DNA from 4 places in the Halomonas sp. DN3 genome. Region 3 is predicted to be linked to each of the others. Evidence: predicted binding sites of a transcription regulator. Region 3 holds the regulator's gene; each other region holds the start of a gene.

The links. Region 3 encodes sigma-54, which starts transcription at its own class of promoters, with help from an activator protein. Its sites were predicted from a motif close to TGGCACNNNNNTTGCTNT; they were not measured.
Region 1: the regulator sigma-54 is predicted to act here: its motif matches at 3,963-3,980, upstream of speB (agmatinase).
Region 2: the regulator sigma-54 is predicted to act here: its motif matches at 2,893-2,910, upstream of urtA (urea ABC transporter substrate-binding protein).
Region 4: the regulator sigma-54 is predicted to act here: its motif matches at 3,467-3,484, upstream of hmpA (NO-inducible flavohemoprotein).

What each region holds. Positions count from the first base shown of each region.
Region 1 is NZ_CP099965.1:4,194,276-4,201,557, reverse strand. It holds gene NKF27_RS18080 (5-guanidino-2-oxopentanoate decarboxylase) at 1-777, opposite strand, end outside; gene NKF27_RS18075 (HD domain-containing protein) at 774-1,457, opposite strand; gene NKF27_RS18070 (YjiH family protein) at 1,471-2,856, opposite strand; gene speB (agmatinase) at 2,949-3,899, opposite strand; gene NKF27_RS18060 (sigma-54-dependent Fis family transcriptional regulator) at 4,131-5,633, shown strand; gene NKF27_RS18055 (DUF805 domain-containing protein) at 5,664-6,179, opposite strand; gene NKF27_RS18050 (mechanosensitive ion channel family protein) at 6,340-7,254, opposite strand.
Region 2 is NZ_CP099965.1:2,716,698-2,723,979, reverse strand. It holds gene NKF27_RS11835 (FMN-binding negative transcriptional regulator) at 1-634, shown strand, start outside; gene NKF27_RS11830 (N-acetyltransferase) at 862-1,431, shown strand; gene NKF27_RS11825 (isocitrate/isopropylmalate dehydrogenase family protein) at 1,542-2,636, shown strand; gene urtA (urea ABC transporter substrate-binding protein) at 3,037-4,392, shown strand; gene urtB (urea ABC transporter permease subunit UrtB) at 4,494-6,128, shown strand; gene urtC (urea ABC transporter permease subunit UrtC) at 6,132-7,282, shown strand, end outside.
Region 3 is NZ_CP099965.1:1,717,830-1,725,111, forward strand. It holds gene bioA (adenosylmethionine--8-amino-7-oxononanoate transaminase) at 1-928, opposite strand, end outside; gene NKF27_RS07600 (hypothetical protein) at 1,079-1,603, opposite strand; gene NKF27_RS07605 (HPr family phosphocarrier protein) at 1,655-1,924, opposite strand; gene rapZ (RNase adapter RapZ) at 1,927-2,808, opposite strand; gene ptsN (PTS IIA-like nitrogen regulatory protein PtsN) at 2,862-3,347, opposite strand; gene raiA (ribosome-associated translation inhibitor RaiA) at 3,353-3,661, opposite strand; gene NKF27_RS07625 (RNA polymerase factor sigma-54) at 3,821-5,233, opposite strand; gene lptB (LPS export ABC transporter ATP-binding protein) at 5,504-6,229, opposite strand; gene lptA (lipopolysaccharide transport periplasmic protein LptA) at 6,229-6,759, opposite strand; gene lptC (LPS export ABC transporter periplasmic protein LptC) at 6,772-7,282, opposite strand, start outside.
Region 4 is NZ_CP099965.1:4,465,769-4,473,050, forward strand. It holds gene NKF27_RS19385 (SirB2 family protein) at 1-186, opposite strand, end outside; gene NKF27_RS19390 (NnrS family protein) at 193-1,377, opposite strand; gene norR (nitric oxide reductase transcriptional regulator NorR) at 1,601-3,190, opposite strand; gene hmpA (NO-inducible flavohemoprotein) at 3,680-4,864, shown strand; gene NKF27_RS19405 (tripartite tricarboxylate transporter permease) at 5,068-6,582, opposite strand; gene NKF27_RS19410 (tripartite tricarboxylate transporter TctB family protein) at 6,586-7,137, opposite strand; gene NKF27_RS19415 (tripartite tricarboxylate transporter substrate binding protein) at 7,184-7,282, opposite strand, start outside.

The DNA.
Region 1 (7,282 bases), 2.4 Mb from region 3:
GTTGGCGCCCAGATCCAGCGGATGGTCGCGGCCGAGCAGGCCCTTGGCGTTGATGGTGGTGACGGTGGGGGCGTCGAGGCTCTCGACCAGACGACGGGCGGCGTCCGGGGCATCGACGCAGCCGCCGCCGAGCAGCACCAGCGGGCGCTTGGCGTCGACCAGCCAGTCGAGCGCCTGCTCGAGCGCGGCGGGGGCCGGTGCGGCCTTGGCCAGCGCCGTGCGGCGCGTGCTGACAGGCTCGCTGACCGGGGCGTCGAACAGGTCGATGGGGATCTCGATATGCACCGGGCCGGGGCGGGCGCCATCGAACACGGCGAAGGCACGGGCCAGCACCTCGCCGAGGCCGTTCGGGTCGAGCAGGGTGTGGCTGAAGCGCGAGACGCCGGCCATCAGCTCGCGTTGGCCGGGGAGTTCGTGCAGCCGGCCCTGGCCGCGTCCCAGGGTGTCGCGGCGGTTGACGCTGGAGATCACCAGCATCGGCACCGAGTCGGCCAGGGCCTGGCCCATGGCGGTGGCGATATTGGTCATGCCGGGGCCGGTGATGATGAAGCACACGCCGGGCTTGCCGGTGGTGCGGGCGTAGCCGTCGGCCATGAAGCCGGCGCCCTGTTCATGGCGCGGGGTGACGTGGCGGATGCCACTGCCCTGGCGGTCGTGTCCATTGCCGCCTTCGAGGCCACGATAGAGCTCGATGGTGTGGACGCCGGGGATACCGAAGACGGTGTCCACGTCGTAGGTGTCACGCAGCAGACGGATCAGCAGTTCAGCGCAGGTCATGCGGTACTTCCTTGAGACGGATCAGGGGCTTGAGACGGGCCAGGGGCTTGAGACGGATCAGGGGCTTGAGACGAGCCAGGGGCGAGGGCAGGGTCCGGGGCCACCGAGTAGGGGGCTCTTGCGAAGATCCGCCTGACCATGGGCTCGAAGTGCGCCAGCGGCAGGGTGTCATAGGCGGGGTCGAAGGACGGGCAGTCCCAGTCACGACAGAAGGCTTCGCAGTCGTCGAACCAGGGGTGGCCGCGGAACCGCTCGCGGGCGTCCTTGTCGCCGCCGACCTTGTCCCAGTAATAGTGACCCTGGAAGACGTCGTGATGCTGGACGATCCAGTGGGTCTTCTCGCTGACGAAGGGGCGCAGGATCGAGGCAGCGAAGGCGGCGTGGTCGAAAAGCGCCAGTTCGTCGCCGATGTCGTGGACCAGGGCGGCGACGATCATCTCTTCGTCGGCGCCGGCACGCTCGGCCCGGGTCGCGCTCTGCAGGCAGTGCTCCAGCCGGGTGATCTGGTAGGGCTGGTGGCCCTCGCCCAGCCGGGCGAGGGTATCCAGTACGCTGTCGGCGAGGCCGGCCAGGTAGTCGGCGTCGTGGGCGGCGATCACCGCCCAGTCTTCTGCCGTGCTTTGGTCGATGCGGGTGAAGGCCGCCTTGCCGGCGGCGTGAGCATCGTTTGGGTCTGTCATGTCGGCCTCCCGATCAACCCACCAGCCAGTGGGCCATGACCACGATGATGGGCAGGGTGATGGCGGTGCGCAGCAGGAAGATCACCACCAGTTCCCACAGCTTGAGCGGGATCCGTGACTTCAGCAGCAGGGCGCCGATCTCGGACATGTAGATCAGCTGGGTCAGCGACAGACAGGCGATGACGAAGCGGGTCAGTTCGCTCTCGATGTCGCTGGCCAGTACCGCCGGCAGGAACATGTCGGCAAAGCCCACCAGGGTCGCCGGCGCGGCGGCCTCGGCCTCGGGCAGACCCATCCACTCGAGCACCGGCACCATCGGCATGGACAGCCAGGTGAACAGCGGAGTGAACTCGGCCAGTACCAGCGCCACAGTACCGATGGCGATGACCAGCGGCAGCAGCCCGAAGAAGATGTCGGCGACGTTGAACAGTGCCAGGCGGGCGAGCTTGAGCGGGCCCGGGGCGGTCTCGGCGCGGGCCACGGCGATGCCCAGGCTGTAGCGCAACAGGCTCTGGTTGCCGGTGTTTTCTTCCTGGATCTGGCAGCCCACCGGCTCGTAGTAGGTGTTGGCCTTGCGTGACAGCGGCGGCAGGCGCGGCACGATGACAGCGGCGACCAGGCCGGCGACCACCACGGTCAGGTAGAACGGCACGAACAGGTGGTTGATGCCGATGAAGCTGGTCACCAGCAGGGCGAAGGCGATCGACACGATCGAGAAGTTGGTGGCGATGGCCGAGGCCTCGCGGGCGTTGTAGAAGCCCTGCTCGTACTGCTGGGTGGTGATCAGTACGCCGACGGTGCCGGAGCCCATCCAGGAGGCGGTGGCGTCGATGGCGCTGCGCCCGGGCAGCCCGAAGATCTTGCGAAAGGGCGTGCGCACCATGGAGCCGATGAACTCCATGAAGCCGAAGTCCACCAGGAAGGGCAGCAGGATGGCGGCGAAGAAGAAGAAGGTCAGCAGCACCGGCGCCAGGTCATTGAGCATCACCCCGCCGGTGAAGGAGGCGGTGACCATCTCCGGGCCGACCTGGAAGTAGGTCATCAGCGCGAAGGCGGCGCCGAGGGCGCGCATCACCACCCACAGCGGGGCGATGTCGAACAGCTCCTTCATCGCGCCCTGGCGGGCCCAGCCTGGTTTGGTCAGCTTGACCACCAGGGTCAGCACGATGGACAGGGTGAGCACCACGGTGGCGATGGCGGGCAGGGCGTCGCCGAGGGTGGCCTTGAGCCAGTCGGCGGCCAGACCCATGCCGATGTTGATGGTGTCACCGACCGAGAAGGGCACCAGGAACAGCAGGATGCCGATCAACGACGGAACGAGGAACTTGATCAGACCATGGGTGCTTAGCTTGCCCCCGTCGGTCGTGATCTTGTCGGCAGAATGCAGGTGGGAGGACATGGGCGATCACTCTTTGCTGTTGTAATGGTCGGCGCCCTGACGCGGGCGCCTCGTTGGCTGTCGCCAGGGCCACTCCCTGGCCCTGTGAGGATTCAGTCGCGGCGCGCGACTCCGGGGAGCACGCACAGCATTTCATAGAGCAGGGTGGCGCCCATCAGGGCGGTGTTGCCGCTGGGGTCGTAGGGCGGGGAGACTTCGACCAGGTCGCCGCCGACGATATTGAGCCCCTGGGCGCCGCGCACGATCTCCAGGCCCTGGGCAGAGGTCAGGCCGCCCATTTCCACCGTGCCGGTGCCGGGCGCCACCGACGGGTCCAGGCCATCGATGTCGAACGAGATGTACACCGGGCCATCGCCCATCTGCTCGCGCACCTCGGCCATCAGCGGCTCGAGAGACTTGTGCCAGCACTGTTCGGCCTGGACCACGCGGAAGCCCTGCTGGCGACACCAGTCGAAGTCCTCGGCGGCGTAGCCGGTGCCGCGCAGGCCGATCTGGACGACCCGGTTGGCGTCCAGCAGCCCTTCTTCCTGGGCGCGGCGGAACGGGCAGCCGTGTGCCACCTCTTCACCGAACATGTGCTCGTTGACGTCGGCGTGGGCGTCGATATGGATCAGCCCGACCGGGCCATGCTTCTTGGCGATGGCGCGCAGGATCGGCCAGGTCAGGGTGTGGTCACCGCCCAGGGTCAGCGGCACGCAGTCGTGGGACAGGACGTCGTCGTAGAAGCGGCTGATGATGTCCAGGTTCTTCGGCAGGTTGAAGGTGTTGATCGGCACGTCGCCGATGTCCGCCACCTGCAGGCTGTCGAAGGGTGCAGCACGGGTGGCCATATTGTAGGGGCGCAGCATGCGCGATTCGTCGCGGATCTGGCGCGGCCCCAGTCGGGTGCCCGGGCGGTTGGAGGTGCCGATGTCCATGGGAATGCCGATAAAGGCGGCGTCCAGACCCTCGGCGCTGGTCTGGGTGGGCAGACGCATCATGGTGGCAGGGCCACCGAAGCGCGGCATCTCGTTGCCGCCGAGAGGTTGATTGAAGTCGCTCACAGGGAACTCCTGGCATCGTGGATGGGGACGGTCGCGGCCCTGGGCCTGACGGTTGTTGTGAGTGATGCAGACGCCGTGCCATCTTTTGAGCATTTATACTAAAGATGTAATAGAGGTGCAGAGATTCCAAGGGAAGGTCTGCTGTGGTGGTAGACGTGATCCAGAAGTGGATCACGATCTCGACGCATCGTGATACACTTCTGAATCAATGATGCATTTATGGATCGCTGGATGAGCGACGACGACACCAAGATTCTCAAGACCATCATCGATACCGCCCACGACCACTTCTTCATCGTCGCGCCGGACGGTCGTATCCGCGACGTCAGTCCCGGGGCGGCGGCGGTCTACGGCATGTCCTGCGAAGAGCTCTGCGCCACCAGCGTGCAGCAGCTCGAGGCCGATGGCGTGCTGACCCCGTCGGTCAGTCTGGAGGTCATTCGCAGCGGGCGGCCGGCCCAGCTGGTCCAGCGCACCGGCACCGGACGCCGGGTCATCGCCCAGGCCCATCCGGTATTCGAGGGTGACCGGCTGGTGGCGGTGGTGAGTCGTTCCATGGACCTGACCGATTTGCAGCTGCTGCAGCAGGAGTACGCGCTGTTGCAGCGCCGCTTCAGCGAGCACTTGCGCCGGGGCCATGCGTTGGAGAGCGACAGCGAAGCGCTCGAGGCCGAGCTCGATGATCTCGAGGTGAAAAGCCAGTTGATGCGCGAGGTGGCGCTGCTGCTCAAGCGGGTCGCGCCCACCGACGCCACGGTCTTGATGCTGGGCGAGTCCGGGGTGGGCAAGACCGCTTTCGCCCGCCAGCTGCACCGTTGGAGTTCTCGCCGCGATGGCCCCTTTATCGACGTCAACTGCGCCGCCATCCCCGAAAGCCTGTTCGAATCGGAGATGTTCGGCCACGAAAAGGGCGCGTTTTCCGGCGCGGCCCCCGGGGGGCGCAAGGGGCTGATCGAGCAGGCCGAGGGCGGCACCCTGTTTCTCGACGAGATCGGCGAGCTGCCCCTGGCGGTGCAGACCAAGCTGCTCAAGACCATCCAGGACGGCAGTATTACCCGGCTTGGGGACAGGGCCCCGCGACGGGTCGACTTTCGCCTGGTGGTGGCCACCAATCAGGACCTGTCGGCACGGGTCGAGCAGGGCCTGTTTCGCCTGGATCTGTACTACCGGCTGAACGTGATTCCGGTCACCCTGCCGCCCCTGCGCGAGCGCCGCGAGGATATTCCCGGCCTGGTCGAGCGCCAGCTACAGCGCCTCAATCGGCGTTATGGACGCGACAAGATGCTGGCGCGAGACGTGTGGCAGGCGCTGATGGGCTGGGACTGGCCGGGCAATGTGCGTGAGTTGGAAAACACCCTGGAAAGGGCCTGGTTATCCAGTGACGATGTCATCCAGGGCGATCTGCTGGTGCCGTCCACGGGGGCCTCGGTAGGGCAGCTCGGCGGGCAGCAGCGTGAAGCGCAGCAGACGGCGGCGTCCCTCACCGGAGACTCCGCTGCGCTGGCTGATGGCGCTATGTCACCCGCGACACCATCCGCACCAGGTGCAGCGCGACCCGAGCTGCCGCTTGCCCGGGGCGAGGGCCTGAAGGCCGCCCTGGCCCGGCGCGAGCGTGAGATTCTTGCTGACTGCTGCCGTGCCCTTCCCACCACCTACGCCATCGCCGAACACCTGGGCATCAGCCAGCCAAGCGTGGTGCGCAAGCTCAAGCAGCATGGGTTGAAGATTGGATGACCGGTAGCGGGGAGCCGAGTTCTGCGGCACTTACTGACGAAAGACGTAAAAGAACCCGACCCAGGTGGCCAGGATCAGCAGTGGCTTCAGCACCAATACCGCACCGCTGGTGGAGCCCCGTTCGTCGTGCTCGGTGTCGCTGGACTCCCCGGGCTGCATGGCGAGTACCACCGTCAGCAGCAGGTTGGCGCCGGGGACCAGCAGCATCAGGCTCCACAAGCCCGCCTGGCCCAGGTCGTGCAGGCGACGAGTGCCGTGGAGCACCAAGGGCTGAAGGCTGATGACAACCCACCAGATCCCCAGCAGGCCTGCCTTGATCGTCAATGCGTCTTCGAGGGCGGGGGTGGTGATGGTGGTTGCCCACAGGGCGGCATAGTAGAACGATAGCGCCAGGGTAGCGTTGAGGCAGAAGTCGAGACGGCTCTCGCGCCCCGCCAGGCTGTCGAACCAGTAACCCGGCAACACTCGCCTGAGCTCGAAGGCCTGGGGCGATGAGTGACCGGGGGCGACAGGGTCGTGAAATCCGGGAGCAGTAGGGCGATGCATCGGTATCTCGTCCTGTAGATCCAGCGTGATGCCGGTGTGCAGTTGAGGGAGACTGGTTCGATAAGCTGCGTCCTTCCGACTTGAATCCTACCCATTTTCTCCCTTGGTCTAGATAGGCGATCACGTAGTTTCTAGTACGAACCGCGTAAATAGTGCTGGTTCATAAGTCTGGTGGGCGACCTGCTTCCGAAGGATGGAAGCGTTCGGCCTCTGCCTGGTCCTTGAACACCAGGGTGCGGTAAGGGAAGGGAATCTCGATATTGGCCTCATCGAGCGCGCGCTTGATGGATGCCACCACCTGATCGCGGGAAGCGCGGATGTCGACGGGGCGGGACCCGGTCCACCAGGCCACCTCGAAGTCGATGGAACTGGCGCCGAAGGCCTTGGCGAAGACCTGCACCGCACGCACGTCGCTGCGCACCGAGTCCACCTCGGCGACCGCGCCCTGGATGATCTCGCGAGCCTGGTCCACGTCCTCGTCGTAGGCGACGCCAACGATGATGGAGGTACGCCGGATATCGCGGTTGGTGCGAACGATGACCGGCTGCTGGAACAGCAGGGCGTTGGGCACCACGATCATCTGGCCGTCGGTGCGGCGGATACGGCTGTCGCGCACCGTGATCTGCTCTACCTGACCTTCCACGTCGTTGGCCTCCAGGGCGATGTGGTCGCCGATCTGGAAGGGTTCTCGCCACAGGATCAAGAGGCCGGCGAGGAAGTTCTCGAACACGTCCTTGAAGGCGAAGCCGATGGCGATGGAACCGAGGCCCAGGGTGGTAAGGGCCTTGCCGGGAGTGACGGTGGGGAAGATCAGGGTGATGGTGATCAGAAGTCCCCCGAGCCAAAGACAGAGCCCCGTCAGCATGGTCAGGACATCGCGCAGATTGCGTCGGAGCTTGGCCTTGTCGGCCACCCGCGCCACCAGGGCGCGGCCGAATCTCGCCACCAGCCAGGTCACCAGGATCAGCAGCAGGCCGGCGGCCAGTCGTGGGCCAGCAGAACCAATGTCTGACAGGTAGGCCTGAACCTCTCCCAGCAGCAGCGACACGAAGGGTAGTTGTTCCAGTTCTTCCATCGCATCCTCCCGGGCCATGTTCAGGCGG
Region 2 (7,282 bases), 1.0 Mb from region 3:
CATGATGGCGGTGGTCCGAGCCTATCCCTTTGCGACCCTGGTCACCGACGGTGACCAGGGGGTGTGTATCGACCACTTGCCGCTGATGGTCGAGCAGACGTCACAGGGCGCGCTGGTGCTGCGTGGACATATCGCCCGCGCCAACGCCCTCTGGCGGCTGGGTGAGGGTGAGGGTGAGCGAGCAGACGCGGGAGCGATCGAGGCGGTGGCGATCTTTCATGGCCCTGACGCCTACATTTCGCCTGGCTGGTATCCCGACAAGCGCCGCCATGGTCGCGTGGTGCCGACCTGGAACTACCAGGTGGTGCATGCCCATGGCCGGCTCGCCTTCCAGCGTGAAAGCGATTGGCTCACCTCGCACCTGACGTCGCTGGTCGATCGCTTCGAGGCGGGCCGGGAAGCGCCCTGGGCGGTGGACGACGCCCCCGAAGACTACCTGGAGGGGATGCGGCGTGGCATTGTGGGGGTGGAGCTCGAGGTGACGCGCCTGGTGGGCAAACACAAGGCCAGCCAGCACAAGCCGTTGGAAGAACGCGAGGGTATCCGCGAAGGCCTTCGAGAGGATGGGCGTTCGGCTCGTGACGCTGCCGTGCTGTGTGGAGATGATCCAGCGCCAAGGTACGAAGGCGATTGACCCCTTGGACTGGCATTCGAGATCGGGCGACTGGTGGGCAAGCACTTGGCTGACTAGTACAAGCCCGGCAGCACAAGCCCAGGAAGAACGCGAGGGTATCCGCGAAGGCCTTCGAGGGGATGGGCGTTCGGCTCGTGACGCTGCCGTGCTGTGTGGCGATCAGCAGCGATGATTCCACCCGCTGGGGCAACAACGATGGGGCAACAACGATGGAGCAAGGACGCGAGATGAATGACTGCCTGAGGCAGGCAACGCTCGAGGACGCCGAAACGCTGGCCTCCCTGGGGCGCCGGACCTTTTACCAGACCTTTGTCGACTTTTACTCGAAAGCGACCATGGAGCGCTATCTGAGTGATGCCTTTGACCTGGGAAGGGTGCAGCGCGAGTTGGCCTGCCCACAGTCGCGATTCTGGCTGCTGGAAGAGGCCGGCCGCAGCGAGACGGGTGAAGCGGGAAAGGAGCGCGAGGGCGTTGCCAAGGGGCCCGTAGCGGTCGGCTATCTCAAGCTCAACTGGGGGGAGGCCCAGACCGATCTGAGCGAGCACAATGGTCTCGAGATCGAGCGCATCTATCTGCTGGCCGAGGCCCAGGGCCGAGGGCTTGGCAAGATGCTGTACGACAAGGCCATCACCGAGGCGCGAGAACAGGCCAGGGCCTTCGTCTGGCTGGGCGTGTGGGAAAACAATCATCCCGCCATCGCCTTCTATCGCTCCCGGGGCTTTGTCGAGGTAGGCACCCACAGTTTTCAGATGGGCGATGTGGTGGACAGGGATCTGATCATGCGGCGTGATCTCTGACGTAGCCATCGCCATCGCCATCGACCATAAGGTCCCATGGATAGAACATCGCTGCACCACGATACTGCGAGGCCACCATCAATGGACAACAACAAGACGAGGGAATCTCTGTGAGTTATCGAATTGCCACCATCGCTGGTGACGGTATCGGCCCGGAGGTCGCGGGCGCCACGGTGCAAGTACTGCAAGCGCTGCTGGGCAGCGACGTGCTACGTTTCGACTGGCTCGACGGTGGGGCGGGGCACTATGACAAGACCGGCGAGGTGCTGCCCCAGTCGACGCTGGACGCCTGTCGGGCCAGTCACGCCATCCTGCATGGCGCCGCCGGGCTGCCGGGGGTGACCTACGACGACGGGACCGAGGTGGGCAACGACCTGCACCTCAAGCTGCGCTTCGGACTGGACCTTTACGCCAACGTGCGTCCGATCCGCCTGCTGCCCGGGGTCGAGTCGCCGCTGAGACACCATCAGCCCGGTACCATTGACTATGTCATCGTGCGCGAGAACACCGAAGGCCTCTACGCCAGTCGCGGCGCAGGGGTGGTGCTGCGCGACGAGATGGCAAGCGACAGCCTGGTGATTACCCGCAAGGGCACCGAGCGAGTCGCGCGCTTCGCCCTGGAGCTGTCACGGCGACGTCAGGGCGCACCGAAGGACGGCAAGCGGCGGCTTACTGTCTGTGACAAGGCCAACATCCTCAGAAGCTACGCCTTCTTTCGCAAGGTGTGCGACGAGGTAGGCGCCGAGTTCAATGACGTCGAACTCGACTATGCCTACGTCGACGCCATGACGGTGCACCTGGTCAAGCGTCCGGACTTCTATGACGTGATCGTCGCCGAGAATCTGTTCGGTGACATCATTTCGGACCTGGGGGCGGCCACCGTCGGCGGGATGGGGGTGTCGCCGTCTGCGGAACTGGGCGATCGCCACGGTCTGTTCCAGGGGGCCCACGGCAGCGCCCCGGATATCGCCGGGCAGGACGCCGCCAACCCCATTGCCACCCTGTTGTCCGGGGCCATGATGCTCGAATGGCTGGCGGTGGAGCACGCCGACGATCGTCTGTCTGACGCCGCCGGTCGGTTGCGTCAAGCGGTGGACGGCGTACTGTCCGATGGCCGGTATCGGCCCCGGGAATTCGGCGGCAATACCGGCTGCAGCGCCTTTACCGAACAGGTGCTCCGCCAGCTCGACCGTCTGCCAGCGTAATGGTACTAACGCGGCAGATTGAACAGAGTGGGCCAGTGATAGATATGTGGTCCATTCTGGTGCCGGCCGTGGCGGGCTGCACCGGTGCTTGGCGCTGTAGTGGTGCAGAAGCAGGGGGCGGGGGAGCGAAGTGCACCATGCATGGTGCAATGGTGCGCCCCGGTGGCGCGAGATGCTCTCTTGTGGCGCAAGGCGGGGTGGGTAAGCCCCCGTCTTGGCCGACGTAATGTTGGAATTTATAAATGTTTTATATGGCTGGCATGGGACTTGCTTGAAGTGGTGATGGAGGTCGACGTCGCAAGACGTCAGGCCTGAGCGATACAGCGGTTTTACCTGAACCGCCTGGCTCCCTCTCGACGATGGTCCATCACAACGACAAGGCAACCCCTGGAGGTTTCCCATGCCCACCGCTTCGATCTCTTCTACGCAGGTTTGTGCCCACCGTTCCAAAGCGCTTTCTAAAAAGGCGCTGGCCAGCCTGGCCGTGTCCACGCTGTCGCTGGCCATCGCCGCACCGGCGCTGGCCCAGGAGGACCCGATCAAGGTCGGTATCCTGCATTCCCTGTCCGGTACCATGGCGATCAGCGAGTCGACCCTGAAAGACACCATGCTGATGCTGATCGAGCAGCAGAACGAAGCGGGTGGCCTGCTCGGCCGCGAGCTTGAGCCGGTGGTGGTGGACCCGGCCTCCAACTGGCCGCTGTTTGCCGAGAAGGCCCGCGAGCTGCTGGCGCAGGAAGAGGTCGACGTGATCTTCGGCAACTGGACCTCGGTGTCGCGCAAGTCGGTGCTGCCGGTGGTCGAGGAGCTCAATGGTCTGCTGTTCTATCCGGTGCAGTACGAAGGCGAGGAATCCTCCGAAAACGTCTTCTACACCGGCGCTGCGCCCAACCAGCAGGCGATTCCTGCGGTGGACTACCTGATGAACGAGGTCGGTGTTGAGCGCTGGGTGCTGGCCGGTACCGACTATGTCTATCCGCGCACGACCAACAAGATCCTCGAAGCCTACCTGAAGTCCCAGGGCGTGGCCGACGAGGACATCATGGTCAACTACACCCCCTTCGGTCACTCCGACTGGCAGAACATCGTCTCCGAGATCAAGCAGTTCGGTGGTGCCGGCAAGAAGACGGCGGTGGTCTCCACCATCAATGGCGACGCCAACGTGCCTTTCTATCGGGAGCTGGCCAACCAGGGCGTCGAGGCCTCGGATATCCCGGTGGTGGCCTTCTCGGTGGGTGAGCAGGAGCTGTCCGGTCTCGACACTGCGCCGCTGGTCGGCCACCTGGCGGCCTGGAACTACTTCATGAGCGTGGATGAAGACGTCAACTACGACTTCATCGACGCCTGGTACGACTACACCGGCGACGACAACGCCGTCACCAACGACCCCATGGAAGCCCACTATATCGGCTTCAACATGTGGGCCGAGGCGGTGCGCAAGGCGGAGACCACCGATGTCGATGCGGTCAAGGAAGCGATCATCGGCGTCTCGGTGCCCAATCTTACCGGCGGCTACGCCACCATGATGCCCAACCACCACATTACCAAGCCGGTGCTGATCGGCGAGATCCAGGACAATGGCCAGTTCTCGGTGGTGTGGCAGACCCCGTCCACGGTGGCCGGCGACGCCTGGTCCGACTATCTGGAAGGCTCCCGCGATCTGATCAGCGACTGGCGTGCTCCGCTTGAGTGCGGCAACTACAACGTGGTGCAGGGTAGCTGCGGTGGTGGCTCAGACGTCGCCTCCAGCGAATAGAACATAACGACAAGGGGCCGGTGTGCACGGCGCACCGGCCCGGATCACGCCAACCCTGCCCGTGGTGCCGTCGGCACCCGGGTGTCTCAAGGGACCTCACCATGAATCTACTTGCAGGTCGTCACTGGCTGAGCGCGCTGGTGCTGCTTTGCCTCGTCGCCCTGGGGCTGGGCCAGGCTTGGGCTCAGGACGCCGGCGCTTCTAAGGCCGCTTCTTCCGACCAGGGGCCGGCGCTGTTGTCGGCGCTGGCCGAGTCCAGCTTCCGCGACAAGAAAGCGGCCATCGACGCCATCGCCGAGAGCGGTGACGAGCGCGCCCGGCGCTGGCTCGAGAGCTTTGCCGAGGGCAAGCTCGCCCGCGTCAAGGACAGCGGCGCTATCGTCGTGGTACTGGAAAATCGCGGTCGCAACTGGCCCGTGGCCGACGCCCTGACGCTGGAGCCGGCGGGCGAAATATCGCGCCGCGAGCTCGACCGCGTCTCCATCAACAACAGTCTCAGGGGCTATCTGGACAGCACCCTGGCGCTGATCGACCTGCGTGTCGACGACCCTGCCCAGCGGCTGGCGGCGGCGCGGGATCTGCTGGGCGAGGTCGAGGCTGACGCCGTCGAGTCGCTGAGCGAGCTGGCCGCCGCCGAGAGCGACCCCGAGGTGGCCGCGACCCTGGAGCAGGCCATCGCCATCGCACGGGTCGAACAGGGGGACGTGGCGGCGGTCGAGGCGCTGTCCGGTAGCCTCAATGGCCAGGCCAGGGCCGCGCTGATGCAGGCCAGCCGCAGCGACGATGTAGCGCTGGCGGAAGCTGCCCAGGCGGCGCTGGCCGAAAGCGAGCAGGCGCTCAAGCTCAACCGCGCCGCCGAGACGCTCTACTTCGGCCTGTCGCTGGGCTCGGTGCTGGTACTGGCGGCGATCGGCCTGGCTATCACCTTCGGCGTCATGGGGGTGATCAACATGGCCCACGGCGAGCTGATTATGCTGGGGGCCTACACCACCTGGGCGATGCAGCAGCTGTTGCCGGGTCAGCCGGGGCTTGCGCTGCTGCTGGCGATTCCGGCGGGCTTTCTGGTGGCGGCGCTGGTGGGCGTGGCCATCGAGCGAGGCGTCATCCAGTTCCTCAAGGGGCGTCCGCTGGAAACCCTGCTGGCGACCTTCGGCGTCAGCCTGATCCTGCAGCAGCTGGTGCGCACCCTGATCTCACCGCTCAACCGTACCGTGGTGACGCCCGAGTGGATGAGCGGCTCGCTGGTGATCAACGAGGCGCTGTCGCTGACCCTCAATCGCCTCTATGTGCTGGGCTTCGCCATCCTGGTGTTTGCCGCCCTGATGCTGGTGATGCGCCGCACCCGGCTGGGGCTGGAGGTACGCGCGGTGACGCAGAATCGTGCCATGGCACGCTCCATGGGCATTCGCGCGACCCGCGTCGACATCCTGACCTTCGCGCTGGGGTCGGGGGTGGCTGGCCTTGCGGGGGTGGCGCTGTCACAGCTCACCAACGTCGGTCCCAACCTCGGCCAGAACTACATCATCGACTCCTTCATGGTGGTGGTGTTCGGCGGGGTCGGCAATCTGTGGGGCACCCTGGTGGCGGGGCTCTCGCTGGGGGTGATCAATCAGGTGCTGGAGCCCTGGGCCGGGGCGGTACTGGCCAAGATCCTGGTGCTGGTGTTCATCATTCTGTTCATTCAAAAGCGCCCGAGGGGACTCTTTCCCCAGAAGGGCCGCGCGGCGGAGGGCTGAGCGATGCCATCATCCCGACTATGGCTGGCTCGCCCGTTCGGCGAGCGGTCGACTCTGATCTTCCTGGCGGTGCTCGGTGCCACCATGGCGCTGGTGGTGGCGGCAAATCTGCTGCTGGCGCCGGAGCATCCGTTACACGTCTCCACTTATACCGTTACCTTGCTGGGCAAGTACCTGTGCTATGCGCTGCTGGCGGTGGCGGTGGATCTGGTCTGGGGTTACCTGGGGATTCTCAGCCTGGGCCACGGCGCCTTCTTCGCCCTCGGCGGCTACGCCATGGGCATGTACCTGATGCGCCAGATCGGCGACCGCGGTGTCTACGGCGATCCACTGCTGCCGGACTTCATGGTGTTCCTCGACTGGGACAGCCTGCCCTGGTACTGGCTTGGCTTCGACATGGCCGGTTTTGCCTTTGTGATGGTGCTGCTGGCGCCGGGCCTGCTGGCGCTGGTGTTCGGCTTCCTGGCGTTCCGTTCGCGGGTCACCGGGGTCTATCTGTCGATCATCACCCAGGCGCTGACCTTTGCGCTGATGCTGGCGTTCTTCCGCAACGAGATGGGCTTTGGCGGCAACAACGGCCTGACCGACTTCAAGGAACTGCTGGGCTTCGACCTGTCCGCCGACGCCACTCGACTGGGGCTATTTATCGCATCCGGCGTGGCGCTGGCGCTGGGTTTCCTGCTGTGCCGTGCCATCGTGGTCAGCAAGCTTGGGCGGGTCTGCGTGGCGGTGCGCGACGCCGAGTCCCGCACCCGCTTTCTCGGCTACCGGGTGGAGCGCTATCAGCTCTTCGTGTTCGTCGTCTCGGCCATGCTGGCCGGGGTCGCAGGCGCCCTCTATGTGCCCCAGGTGGGCATCATCAACCCCAGCGAGTTCTCGCCGCTGTTCTCCATCGAGGTGGTGGTGTGGGTGGCGCTGGGTGGCCGTGCCACCCTCTATGGCGCGGTGATCGGTGCGCTGGCGGTGAACTACGCCAAGAGCGTGTTTACCGGGGTGATGCCGGAGGCCTGGCTGTTCGCGCTCGGTGCGCTGTTCGTGCTGGTGACAGTGCTGCTGCCTCAGGGCATCGCCGGGCTTTTGTCACGCTCTCGCCAGCAAGGCAGCGACGATGACAGCGACACGCCAGCCGACACGCCAACCGACACGCTAGATGC
Region 3 (7,282 bases):
GATTGCCCATGAAGGTCGGGCCGTGCATAAAGGCGTGAAGCTCGCTGTCGCCGATAAAGGTGTCATGGACACGGTCGCTGGCCAGGGTCGCCGCGTGGCCAAGGTAGCCGCCGGTCAGCCCCTTGGACAGCACCATGATGTCCGGACTGACACCGGCATGGTCGGCGGCGAACATGCGCCCGGTGCGGCCAAAGCCGGTGGCCACTTCGTCGAACACCAACAGCACGTCGAACTCGTCGCACAAGGCGCGAGCACCTTTCAGATAGTCCGGTGAGGTCATGTTGAGGCCACCGGCGGCCTGCAGCAGGGGCTCCATCAACAGCGCGGCGATCTCGTGGTGGTGGGCTTCCAGCACCCCACGCAAGGCGTCGAGGTCGGCGGCGACCTGCTCCGGCGTGGCCGCATAGGGGGCCGTCGGCGCCGGGGCGAAATGGTGCTTCGGAAGAAACCCGGAAAACAGCGAATGCATGCCCTCTTCGGGGTCACACACCGCCATGCAGCCGGCGGTATCACCGTGGTAGGCCTTCATCAATGACAGCATGCGGTGCTTGTTGGGGCGGCCGCGCAGATGGTGGTACTGCACCGCCATCTTCATCGCCACCTCCATGCCCACCGAGCCGCTGTCGGAGAAGAACACGTGGTTGAGGCCCTCTGGCGTGACGCGAACCAGTTCCCGGGCGAGCTGGTCGGCGGGATCGTGGGTTAGTCCTCCAAGCATCACGTGACACAGCGTGGCAGCCTGCTCCTGAATCGCCTTGACCAGCCGTGGATGTCCGTAGCCGTGGATCATGCACCACCAGGAGCAGGTCGCGTCGAGCAATGATTCGCCGCTGTCCAGGGTAAAGCGGGTGCCCTGGCCGCCGACTACCCGGGGGGCAGGGGCCTGGGTCTTGAGATGGGCGTAGGGATGCCACACCGGAGAGGTCATGTCGGCTCCTGAAGGACGCTTGGTGGTAAACTGAGTGACGAGTTAAAAGTTTACCACTGCTGCTGCTACCGTCGCCAACGCCAGCGCTCGTACCCGGAAAACCGGGGTAGCGCGGGGCAGGCGAGGGCACAAGGAGGAGCGGTGCTTTCCTCAGGGATGCTGGGCGTCGACACGTTCGAGAAAGCGCTCGAACAGGAACGCCTCGTCGTTTTTCAGCGAGCGACTCAGGCAGTCGATGAACTCTCGGCGCGGATAGGTGAAGACCCGCGGCGCCTTGTAGGCATCCAGATCGATGGCGATCACCTCTCCGTCGACGACCAGGAAGTTCTCGGTGTGCAGGCCACGACAGTGGATACGGTCACGGTACAAGGCTTCGAGAATGTCCAGGTAGCGGTTCTGCAGTTCCGGAGAGTCGAGGACCAGCTGTTTGAGCGCGATGCCGTGCACGTTGGCGGTGACCAGACGATAGCGCTCTGCCGACAGGATTTTCGGTGTGGCGATACCCAGTCGCTCCAGTCGGCCGGCGACATAGCGAAAATTGTGGCCGGGGTAGCGCCGGATGCCCAGGCGGTAGCGCCAGCGATCGCTGGTCTTGGGCGTGAAGGTCTTGATGAAGGCGTCCTGGTCCGGCTCGTAGTGGACCTCGGTGTACTTGCCGGTCTGGATCAGTTGCATGGCGTCCTTGGCAGGCAGGGGGTGGCGGTCAAAACAAGGAGAGGGAAGACGTCAGGCGTCTTCGTCGAAGCGTGCGTCGAACAGTGCCTCCAGAGCGTCCAGCACCGCGTCCGCGTCCTTGCCTTCGGCCTCCAGGGTCAGCTCCGTACCGCAGGGGGCGGCCAGCATCAGCAGCGACATGATGTTGGCGGCGTCACCCGAGCGGCTGCCATGGTGGACGGTGACGGTGGCGTCAAAGGGTTGGCAGCAGGTGACCAGGCGTGTCGCGGCGCGTGCATGCAGGCCACGACGATTGGTCAGGGTCAGGGTGCGTCGGGCCACGCCTAGAGTCCTCCGCTGTCCAGTCGGCGTTGCTGGCCGAGTTCGCGGTGGCGTAGACGGACGCGGGGATGCTGGTCGGCCAGGGCCGAGGCGATTCCCTCGGCCAGGTAGACCGAACGATGCTGTCCTCCGGTGCAGCCCACCGCCACGGTGAGGTAGCTGCGCTGGCTTTGCTGATAGCGCGGTAGCCAGGTGCGCACCCAGGCGAGAATGTCGCGCTTCATGTCGGCGACGTCCTGATAGCGTTCGAGGAAGTCGATGACGCTGGGATCGCAGCCATTGGCATCACGCAGCGATGGTTCCCAGTAGGGGTTGGGCAGACAGCGGGCATCGAACACGATGTCTGCATCCGGCGGCACGCCTCGCTTGAAGCCGAAGGACTCCACGGTCAGGCTCAACTGGCCGCTGCGGTGATCGGCGACCTGTTCGGCGATGCGCGAACGCAGTTCGTGCACCGACAGGCGAGAGCTGTCGATGACCAGATCGGCCAGGTCTCGAATACCCGAAAGGGCCTTCTGTTCGGACTCGATGGCCTCCGCCAGGGTCATGTCGCTATCACGGGTCAGGGGGTGACGGCGCCGCGTGTGGGAATAACGCTCGAGCAGAATTCGCGCATCACTGGTCAGGTAGACCACCTGGCAGTCGATCGGACTCTGCTTGAGGGACGCCAGCTGGGCGGGGAAGCGTTCCAGCGCCTCAGGCAGGTTGCGGGCGTCGACGCTGACGGCGATACGGCGGGAATGACCGTTTTCCAGCTCGTCCACCAGGGCGCCCAGCAAGGTCGCGGGAAGGTTGTCGATGGCGTAGAACCCCAGGTCCTCCAGGGCCTGAAGGGCCACGGACTTTCCCGAGCCGGAGCGACCACTGATGATCACGAGCTGCATGTCCTGTCTCCTTGGGCAGGCGTCCATTGCTGATGGCCTAGGCAAGGCCGCGATCAGGAGGGAGTGTCGTCCCCTGGCGCCTGCTGGCGGATGGCTTCCTGCAGGCGCTCGTGAAGCTCGCGCTGGGAGCTGGCGTGGCGCAGACGGTGACGTGTGTCGGCGTCGTTCATGACGCCGGCGACCTGGCCGAGCAGGGCGAGATGGGCGTCGTCGGCCTCTTCCGGTACCAGCAGCACGAACACCAGATCGACGGGCTCACCATCGATGGCATCGAAGTCGACAGGTTCCGCGAGTTTGAGGAAGCCGGAGATGGGCGCCTTGCAGTGGGGGTTGCGGGCATGCGGAATGGCGACGCCATTGCCGATGCCGGTACTGCCCAGGCGCTCACGTCCGATCAGCCGACTGAAGACCTCCTGGCTGTCTAGGCTCGGGGTGTTCTGCGCAATGAAGGTGCTGAAAAACTCCAGCACCCTCTTCTTGCTGCCTCCCGGGACATCGAACAATGTGCGCTCGGGAGGGAGAATGGCTTCCAATGTCATGAGAGTCAGCGAATTCCGGCGCCTTGGGCGCGGGCTTGGGATTTTTCCTTGTGCTTGACCAGCTGGCGGTCCAGCTTGTCGGCAAGGGCGTCGATAGCAGCATACATGTCGCCGTCCTGCGCTTCGGCATGCAGGTCGGCACCGGCGGCGTGAAGGGTGCAGGCGGCCAGCTGGCGTTCCTTTTCCACCGAGAGGGTCACCTGGACGTTGGTGATGTTGTCGTAGTGGCGCTCCACACGGGTGAGCTTCTCTTGTACGTAGTCACGCAGGGGATCGGTCAATTCGACGTGGTGGCCGGTGATGTTGACTTGCATGACAGGCTCCTTGCTCTTTCGGGTGGTGGCTTGATTGTAACCCTTTTTCCGATCCTGCAAACCCCCTCGACGCTACGCAGAAAGACGCAGATGTCATGCGAAATTTCAAGTGCTTGCGCTTTCCCGATAACTAGGCTAGCGACGCCGCAGCGCAAGGACTCAGCGCAGTCGCTTGCGCTCGCTGGAAGACGGAATATTCATGGCTTCCCGGTACTTTGCCACGGTGCGTCTGGCGACATTGACGCCGTCTTCCGCCAGCAATTCCACCAGTTTGCTGTCCGACAGAGGTTTGCGGGCAGGTTCCTTTTGAATCAACGATTTGATCATGGCGCGGATGGCGGTACTGGAATGGGCGTCGCCATCCTGGCCGACCTGGCTCGAGAAAAAATACTTCAACTCGAACACGCCGCGAGGCGTGTGCACGAACTTCTGGGTGGTCACGCGGGAGATGGTGGACTCGTGCATCTCCACCTTGTCTGCGATATCGGCCAACACCAACGGTTTCATGGCCGCTTCTCCCTGCTCGAGGAAGTCGATCTGACGCACCATGATTTCCCGGCCGACCTTCAGCAAGGTGTCGTTGCGGCTGGACAGACTCTTGATCAGCCAGCGCGCCTCCTGCAGGTGGTCCTTGAGGAACTGGTTGTCCTGGCTCTTGTCTGCGCGCCGAATCAGAGCAGCGTAGTCGGGCTGGATGCGCAGTCGGGGCATTGCATCCGGATTGAGTTCAACGCGCCAGCCCTCTTCGGTGTGGCGTACCACCAGGTCGGGAATGACGTAGTCGTTGTCGCTGTCACCGAACTGGCTGCCGGGACGTGGGTCGAGGCTCCGGATCAGCTCGATGACGCTGTCGAGTTGGTCGTCATCGAGTCCTAGTCGGCGCTTCAGCAGGCGTCGGTCGCCGCTGGCCAGTGCCTCGAGAAACTGACGTACCAGTCGTCCGGCCTGGGGCAGCAGGACGGTATCGCGAGGCAGGCTATCCAGTTGCAGCATCAAACACTCGCGCAGGTCGCGGGCGAACACTCCGGTCGGTTCGAACTGTTGCAGCCGAACCAGCACCGCCTCCACCTCGGCGAGGGGAGGGGGGCGACGACCGTCTTGCTCGAGCCCCTGGGCAATGTCATCCAGTGTCTGCTCGAGATAGCCGTCGGCGTTGACCGCGTCGAGCAGGCTCTCGGCGATCAGGCGCTCCTGGTCGCTGACGTCGAGCATCGCCAGTTGCCAGCTCAGGTGGCTGTGCAGTGACTGGGAGCTTGCCTGGCGCTCGAAATCCGGCGCCTCGCCACTGCCGGCGGGGGTGGTGCCCAGGTCCTGGTAGGTGTCGGACCAGTCGCTGTCCACACTGAGTTCCGAGGGAATCTGATCCGCCCAGTCATCTTCCACGGCTTCCCTGGTCTGCTGTTCGCCGAACTCGTCCTCGAGTTCGAGCATGGGGTTGGCCTCCAGCGCCTGCTGGACCTCCTGGCGCAGGTCCAGGGTCGAAAGCTGCAGCAGGCCGATCGCCTGTTGCAGTTGCGGGGTCATGGTCAGCTGGGTACCGATGCGCAGCTGCAGTGACGCCTTGAGGGCCATGGGTCGGGATCCACCAGTGTTGTCGAAAGGCTTTACCCTAACGACGAGTCATCAGACATGCAAGCATCTTGCCAAGTTGGTGTTTTTTGACCTATGGGAGGGAGTGAAAAGGTCGATGTGGAACAACTTGGTAGGGGGGGAGGTGCTTCTTTCGAGGGAGGCCCTGTGTGCAAGGTGAGGCCGACCCTTTCGGGGTCGGCGGTTGGATGCTGATGCTGGCAAGTGTTGCGGCCGCTTGATGCGACTGCGGCTGTCGGGCGGCCCTGCGGTCTAGAGGCGGAAGTTCTCGCCCAGGTAGACCTCCTTGACGCGCTGGTTGGCGAGGATGGACTCGGCGCTGCCCTCGGCGATGATCTGGCCGTCGCCGACGATGTAGGCACGATCGCAGATATCGAGGGTCTCGCGCACGTTGTGATCGGTGATCAGGACGCCGATATCGCGGGCCTTGAGTTGACGAATGATGGACTTGATCTCGCCCACCGAGATCGGGTCGACCCCGGCGAAGGGTTCATCGAGCAGGATAAAGGCCGGCTCGGTGGCCAGGGCGCGGGCGATCTCGACCCGGCGCCGCTCCCCGCCGGACAGGCTCATGCCGGGGTTGTCGCGAATATGGCTGACGTGGAAGTCCTCGAGGAGCTGCTCGAGACGTGCTTCTCGGCCCTCGCGGTCGAGGTCCTTGCGGGTCTCGAGGATCGCCATGATGTTGTCGGCCACCGACAGCTTGCGAAAGATCGAAGCCTCCTGAGGCAGGTAGCCGATACCGGCCAGCGCGCGCTGGTGCATGGCCGCGCGGCTCAGGTCCCGATCATCGATGCTGATGCTGCCGGCGTCGGCTCTGACCAGGCCGACGATCATGTAGAAGGAGGTGGTCTTGCCGGCCCCGTTGGGGCCCAGCAGACCGACGATGCTGCCCTGCTCGATCGACAGGCTGATGTCCTGGACGACGCGACGCTTCTTGTAGCTCTTGGCCAGATGGCGAGCGTGGAGAGTCTTCATCAGTTTCCTTGGCTTTCCGGCTCGAGGGTCATGCGAATGCGCTGCTCGCCCTGGACGCCCTGGGCGCTGGAGCGGGCCTGGACCACGCGGCGATCGAGGAAGTACTCCAGATAGGCACCGTCGAAGGTGTCATTGGCCTTGTGCAGCTCAGCCTGGTCGATCAGCTCCATGCGCCGTTCGGCCACGTGGTAGATCACCTTGCGGCCCCAGCCCTTGACCACCGGTTCTTCCGGGGATGGCTTCTGCTCGAGGTAGGCGCGGGAGCCGGTCGCGGTCGCCAGTGACAGTTGTCCCTGGTCGTTGCGCTGGATCTCGACGCGTTCGCCGGTGAGGATCATGCTGCCTTGCACAATGCGCACGTCGCCGGTATAGACCGCGGTACCGGCGCGATCATCGAGATCCAGCTGGTCGGCCTCCACCTGAATCGGTGCGCTGCGATCACTCTCCAGCGCCAGGACACTGCTGCCGGTGGCGCCGGCGGCCAGGCCAAGGGCCAGGGCAAGCAGGAGGGCGGGACTTGGACGCATCATGGAAGGGGCTCCTTATTGAGGCTCTGGCGGATGATGACCGGTGACATTGTCGGTCAGGCGAGCGGTATTGTCATGGATCCAGGCGTCGAAGCGCTCCCCTTGCATCTGTTGAGGGGGTTGGCGTAGGACGGCTGGCGTTTCGCTCCAGACATGGCCACTGTCGCTGTCGTAGACCAATACCTCTGTATCAAGCTGCCAACGCTCCGCGGGGGCCTCGAGATGGGCGTCGCCTGACAGGGTCAGGGGGTTGCCGTCCGGACCCAGTTCACCGTTGTCGGCGTCGGCGATCCACTCTCGGCCGCTGTCGTCGATCAGCGCAAGGTCCGGCTGGTCCACCCGGGTGACGTCGTCGAGCGGTGTGTGCACAAGGCGTGGCGTATCGATGCGCTGATGGGGGGTGCCCTGGGCATCGAAGCGGGTCAGGCGGGCATCCACCAGGTAGTAGTCGGGCTCGCCGGCCTTGTCATTGGGTACCAGGTCGGGGACGTTGCTCTCGCGGGGGTCGAGCAACGTCAGGCCGCCA
Region 4 (7,282 bases), 2.1 Mb from region 3:
CACCATCAGCGACAGCCCCGCCGCCAGCAGCAGGGTATCGAGCAGATGGGGCAGCACACGCACCCAGGGGCGCTTTAGCCAGGAAGAGCCGGTCACTGACCACAGGGCGCGCAGGGCAAAGAGGGCACCGCTGACCAGCGCCAGCGACACATGCAGGGCCTTGAGGGTGAGGTAGAGCGGTAACATCTGAGCCTAGCCGTCCTGACCGTCGACACGCGGACTGCCGAGAATCGGCACGTAGTGGGCCAGAAAGATGGCGTAGCCGAGACACCACAGGAGGATGCTCAGGCTGTAGACCCAGTGGGTGATCGAGGGCCACAGCGCCAGCACCAGCGAGCGCGACAGTCCCGCCGCCACCAGCAGGCCCAGAGCCACGCCGATGCCCGGCAGACAGCGCATGGGACGGCCGGTATGGCCCAGCGACACCCGCGACATCATCGACAGCATCATGGTGCCCATGGCACCCACGGTGATGGCGTGGACACCCAGCTCTGCCCGGCCGACGCCCCACAGCCCCAGGGCCCACAGCAAAAGCCCCAGCGGCACGAAGGCGTAGCTCAGGTGAAGGCTCCACAGCAGGGGTTCACGTCCGGTGGCGCGGCCTTGCCAGCGTATCAGGCGCAGCGGGTGGGCCAGCGCCGCCGCCAGCAGCGCCAGCGCCAGTAAGCTGTCGGGCAGATCGGCCCCCAGGGTGCGTGTAACCTGCAGCACCACCGCCAGCGCCAGGCTGCCGAGCGCCAGCCCCTCGAGCCAGGGCAGCGCCGGGCGGCGCTTCAGGCCCAGCCGGTTGGCGGTGAACATCGGGATCACCCGACCGCCCAGCACCCCCATGATCAGCGTTACCAGCAGCACCGCCAGGTAGGACGACTGGCGCACCAGCTCAGGGTCACCCTGGAGCACGCCCAGATGGCTGCCCAGGTTGGCACCGGCGAGGATCGCCAGCACCGGCACGAAGATCAGATTGCGCCAGCGCTTCGCCCGGATCACCATCACCGCCATCACGGCGCAGACGATCAGCAGAAAGCCCACGTCCAGGGCCATCACCAGCGCCTGGGGCAAGACGGGAAAGGCCAGCCCCAGCCGGGCCCCCAGCCACAGTGCGACGAGCCCCAGCAGCGGGGCGCCATGGAGCCCCCTGAGGCCGGTCCAGGTCTGCACCGCGGTCAGCAAGAACCCCGAAACTACCGCCCCCACCACACCGAACAGCATCTCGTGCTGGTGCCACCACAGCATGCCCGCCCGGGGCGACAGCACGAAGATGCCGTGCCAGAAAGCGAGCCACACCAGCAGGGCCACCACGCTGAAGGCCGCCGCCAGCAGGAAGAAGGGACGAAAGGCGAGGCGCGCAAGAGGCAGACGAGCGGCGACGGATGACATGGCGAGTACCTGAGTAATTCACTTGGTCTTGTGAAGTCTGGCCCGCTTTGGACAACATCACCATGATGCACATCAAAGGCACTGCCGATGCCGCAAACCTGACTCACCCTGGCAAGCCCTGCATCCCCCACCCCACCCCAACCCAGCCCCAACCCAGCCCCAACCCAGCCCCAACCCAGCCCCGCGACAGCCTCGCACGCCCTTGGCGATGACCAGGCCAGAATCAGGCCTTTAGCCCCAGCCGCCGCGCCAGGCGATGCAGATTGCCGGGGTCCAGCCCCAGCCGGCGAGCCGCCCCTGCCCAGTTGCCTTCAGAGTCCAGGGCCTGCCGGATGCGCTCGCGCTGAAAAGCCTCGGTGGCCTCCCGCAGCGAGGGCTCTCGATCCCGCGCCTCGCCCGCTGGACGATCGGCCGGCGACACGGCGCTTCGAGACGTGTCGCCTTGCGCTGCGGGCGCGCCAGTGATCCGGGCTGTCGCCGGCGCCAGCCCCAGGTGTTCGACCTCGATGCGTACGCTACGGCGGCGAGCATCGGGCGTCCCGAGCACGTCCACCGAGGCCAATGCCAGCAGCGAGGCACGCGCCAGCAGCGACTCCAGCTCACGTACGTTGCCGGGCCAGTGCCAGGCCGCCAGCGACACCCGCGCGGCCTCGCTCAGGCGCAGGTTGCCGACGCCGAGACGCACCCGGTTCTGCTCCAGGAAGTGTCCGACCAGCAGCGCCAGGTCCTCGGGACGCTGGCGCAACGGGGGCACCTCCAGCGGAAAGGCGCTGAGCCGGTGATAGAGATCCTCGCGAAAGCGCCCCTGGGCGACCTCCAGGGCAAGATCCCGGTTGGTCACCGCGACCACCCGAACGTCGACATGCTGGAGGCGATCGCTGCCCAGCGGCTGGACCTCGCCTTCCTGCAGCACCCGCAACAGCTTCGGCTGCAGCTCCAGCGGCAACTCCCCTACCTCGTCCAGCACCAGGGTGCCGCCGTCGGCCATCTGGAAGTGCCCGCGATGGTCGCTGGTTGCCCCGGAAAAGGCCCCGCGCCGATGGCCGAACAGGGCGCTCTCGATCAACGAGGCTGGCAGCGCGGCGCAGTTCACCACCACCAGGGGCCCATCGGCACGTCGCGAGCCGTGATGGAGGGCATGGGCGATGCGTTCCTTGCCGACGCCGGTCTCGCCCAGCACCAGCACGCTCATGTCGGTGGCGGCGACCAGCTCCACCGATGCCATCAGCTTGCGCATGGCGCCACTGCGCCAGCCGGTCAGCCGACGCGGTAACTGGCCGTGGTCATCGCGCTGCAGGGCGAGCTGCAGGCGGGCGCCGTCCAGACGTCGGGACAGCCGCAGGCAAGTGCCCAGCAACTCGGCCGCCGCCAGCAGGCCCTGGTCATCCAGCTCGGCCAGCGCCCCCGGGGTCAGGGCGTCCAGGGTGACCATGCCGATCAGCTCATCGCCGTCGCGCAACGCCACCCCCAGGCAGTCATGGACGGGACTAAGACCGTCATCCAGCAGCCCGTCGTAGGGATCAGGAAGGGGCGAGTCCGCGGCAAAGCGGCAGACCCCCGGCGCCTCGGCGATGGCGGCGAGGCGAGGATGCTCGCCCAAGGCGAAGGTCCTGCCGGCCACGCCCTCGGGCAGGCCGATGGTAGCCACCGGCCTGAGGCCGGAGCCCTGCGCCACCAGCAGCGCGCTGGCATCCGCCGCGGTGGGGGCCACCAGTGATTCGAGCACGCCCTGCCAGGCCTCGGCGAGCTCGGGGCCCTGCTCATCGCCCAGGCGCTGCAGCAGGGCACGCAGGCGTCGTAGAAAGCTGACCACCTCGAATGTCCTTTTGACTATCAACAGTGTCAAAACGATAGCACTTGTAGTGTCAGATCGACATAAAGCCTCGATCTCGTTCGCAAGAGGTACCACTGCCCAGGGCGAATACCGGGACAGCATCGGGTCGGGAACCTGGCCGGGAACCGGGCCAGAAAAAAGGAGCCGGGTAGCGTGACCAGCGCTCTCGACAAGCGCCCTGTGGATCCACACTGCCCGCTCATTACCTACTCTGGATCACCCGCACTGTGGCAAGTTGGCGCACCTCAAGCGAAGCGGCATATCGCTTGCTCCATACAGGGTACAGAAAGGCGACGAGCGATACGCCCCGACCCCGTGGAAGCACCGAAGGTGTCGAGGCATATCAACCGATGCTCTGTTCACAAGCTGTAGAGAAAAAGTAGGCCCAAACGAGCCAGGCCTCCGACGCGGTGAAGGTTTTTTGCCACAGTGGGAGCGCGCTGCGCCATATCCCTGACAGGAGACGCCATGACCACCGCTGCCCAAGACGCCATCATCGATGCCACCGCCCCTCTGGTCGCCGAACACCTCGACGCCATCACCGCCCGTTTCTATCCGCTGATGTTCGAGCGCTACCCGGAGGTCAAGGCGGTGTTCAACCAGGCCCATCAGGCCGACGGTGGCCAGCCGAAGGCGCTGGCGCGAGGGGTGCTGGCCTATGTCGGCCTGCGCCGCCAGCCCCAGGAGGTCATCGACTCGATGCAGACGGTGATCAGCAAGCACGTCTCGCTGGGCATCCAGCCCGAGCAGTACCCCATCGTCGGCGAATGCCTGATGGCCGCCATCGGCGAGGTGCTGGGCGAGGTGGTGACGCCGGAGATCGCCGACGCCTGGGCGGCCCTGTACAACGATCTGGCCGCGCTGTTGATCGCCGCCGAAGCCGAACGCTACCGGGCCTTCGCCGAGCGCCCCGGCGGCTGGCGTGGACTGCGCGAGTTTCGTGTCGCCCAGATCCAGCGCGAGTGCGAGGTGATTCGCTCCTTCACCCTGGAGCCGGCCGACGGCCAGCCGGTGGCCGACGCCGAGCCCGGCCAGTACATCGGCTTGCGTCTGGCGGTGGACGAGGCAATCGTGCATCGCCACTACAGCCTGTCCGGCAGCCCCAACGGCCGTAGCTATCGCATCTCGGTGAAACAGGAGCCGGGCGGTCTGGTCAGCAACTTCCTGCATCAGCAGATGCGCGTCGGCGACACCCTGGAACTGCTGCCCCCCGCCGGTGAGCTGACCCTGGACGATGGCGACGCGCCGGTGATGCTGATCAGCGGCGGTGTCGGGCAGACACCGATGCTGCCGCTGGCGCGCCAGGCCCTGGCCCAGGGACGCCGGGTCTGCTACGTCCACGCTGCCCGGAACATCGACCACCACGCCTTCCGTGGCGAGGTCGAGGCCCTTGCCCGCGACTATCCGCAGCTGCTGACCCGGGTGTGCGCCTACGAGGAAGGCGACGGCGGCGATATCAAGGGCCGCCTCGAGCGTGAGCTGCTGGCCCGCCTGCTGCCCGGCGGCGACGCCCAGTGCTACTTCGTCGGCCCGCCGCCCTTCATGAGCGCCATCGACAGCCATCTGGCAGAACTGGGTATCCCCGAGCAGCGCCGTCACTACGAGCACTTCGGCCCCTCGCGTCCGCTCGACCATAGCAAGAGCGTCGCCTGAGCCGCAGCTGGCTATCTTGTTCGACGTGTCTGCGCTGCGCCGCCGTCATGAAAACTTCGGTCCCTCGCGTCCGCTCAGCAACACCAGTAGCGTCGCCTGACAAGCACGTCTGACCGTCGCGTTCACTCAGCCCACCACGACAAGGCCGCGCCCGAGGGCACGGCCTTGTCGTGTCTCCCAGCCATCTTTCACCAACCAGAGGCTCAGGCGTGCTGTCGCGCCTCGGGCTTTCTCACCACCATGAAGTAGTAGAACACCCAGGTCAGCGCCAGAAAGAACAGGCTGTCGGGACTGGTGAGGAAGATCAGCGGGTTGCCGTCGGACAGCGACAGCGAGCGTCGGCAGTATTCCTCCAGGCTCGGGCCGAGCACGAAGCCGAGCAGCAGGCAGGCCACCGGATAGCCCTGACGCCGCAGCAGGAAGGCGAGCACCCCGAACACCAGCGCCAGTCCCATCTGGAAGATGGAGTAGGTAGCCACGTAGCAGCCGACCAGCGCGATCACCGCGATGCTGGCGTAGAGCACATCGCGGCGGATCGAGACGATGCGCACGAACCAGGGTCCCAGCACGTAGAGCGTCAGCGGCACCATCACCAGGGCCGCCACCAGCAGCGCCATGAACATCGGTGCCACCAGCGCAAGCTGGCTGTCGAGGAACTGCGGCCCGGGCTGCAGACCGTTGATCACCAGCACGCCCAGCACGATAGCGGTGGTGGGATCGCCAGGAATGCCGAACGACAGCATCGGCACGAAGGCGCCGCTGCACATGGCGTTGTTGGCGCCCTCCGCCGCCGCGATGCCCTCCACCGAACCCTTGCCGTACTTCTCCGGGTGGCGTGAGCTGCGCATGGACTCGGCGTAGGCGACAAAGGCCGCCATGGAGCCTCCGGCGCCCGGCAGCACGCCGACGCTGTAGCCGATGATGGCGGTCTTGACGTAGCGATAGACGCCGATTTCACGCACCTCGCTCCAGGGCGGAATAAAGTCCCGACGGCGAATGACGCTGGCCTTGATGGCGTCGACCTCGACGGTGCGCGAGGCGCGGTTCTGCGACTGCACCAGCAGCTCACTGACGGCGAAGGCGCCGATGACCAGCGGCATGATGTCGATGCCCTGCATCAGCACGCCGGTGCCGAAGGTGAAGCGGGTGACCGGCTGCATCACATCGATACCGACGGTGGCCACCATCACCCCCAGGGTGGTGGCGACCAGGCCCTTGGAGATGGCCCCACGCTGGGAGATGACGATCACGATCAGGGCGAAGGCGATCAGCGAGAACTTGCCCGGCGTGCGAATCAGCAGCGCCGCCTCGGTGGCCAGCGGCGCCATCACCATCAGCATGATGGCGCCCAGGGCACCGCCGATCATCGACGCCAGGGCGGCGTGGCCCAGCGCCTTGGCGCCCTCGCCCCGCTGCTGCATGGGGTAGCCCTCGATGGCGGTCATCATCGAGGCCGGGGCACCGGGAATATTGATGGTGGTGGCGGTGATGCTGCCACTGCACATGCCGGCCATGAAGATGGCGGCGCAGGCGACCAGCGCCGCGGTGATGTCGAGGCTGTAGGTCAACGGCAACAGCAGGGCGATGGCCAGCATCGAGGTGAGCCCCGGCACGGCGCCAAAGAAGGTGCCGATCAGGTAGCCGCCGATCAGGTAGGGCAGGATGTCGGGCTGCATCAGCACGGCAAGGCCCTTGGAGAGTTCGATCAGATAGTCCATGGGTCAGATCCAGGGCGTCGGCAGGCGAACCTGGAACACCAGCTCGAAGAGCCCGTATCCCAGCAGGGTGATCACGCCGGCCACCAGCGCCTTGAACGCCAGCGCCTGCGGCGAGGGCCGCCCGGTGGCGAAGGCCAGCGTCATGCTGAAGGCGTAGAGGAAGGTGGCGATGAAGTAGCCAATGTGGGCAAACAGGGCGATATAGACGGCGGTGAGCAGGGTGACCGCCACCGGCCCTCGCCACGCCGCCACCTTTGCATCGCCACGGTTGTCGCCGCCCTCGTCGCTTTCCCCGGCGCCGGCCTCACCACCAGCCTCACCACCTGCCTCGCCACTGGCCGCCTCGCGTCGATCGGCGAGGATCACGCCACCCAGCGCCAGCAGCATGACCACGGCGAGCGCTACCGGGAAGAAGGAGGCGGTCAGGGCCCCGTTCTTGATGGGCGGGGCTATCTTGAACGCCTCGAGCAGATAGATCAGGGTCAGGGCCAACAGGCAGACGACGACACCTGTCGGCCCCGTCAGCCAGGTCCCCAGGCGGGAGAGCGATTTCATCGGGAGTCCTCCGGAAAAGAGCCGCCACCGCGGTGGCGGCGCGGGCTTACTGGCCGATCAGGCCGGCTTCCTTCAGCTCATCCATGCGCGCGAATAGCTCACCCTGGGTCTGTTCGGCCCAATCCTCGACCTCATCGGTGCCCAG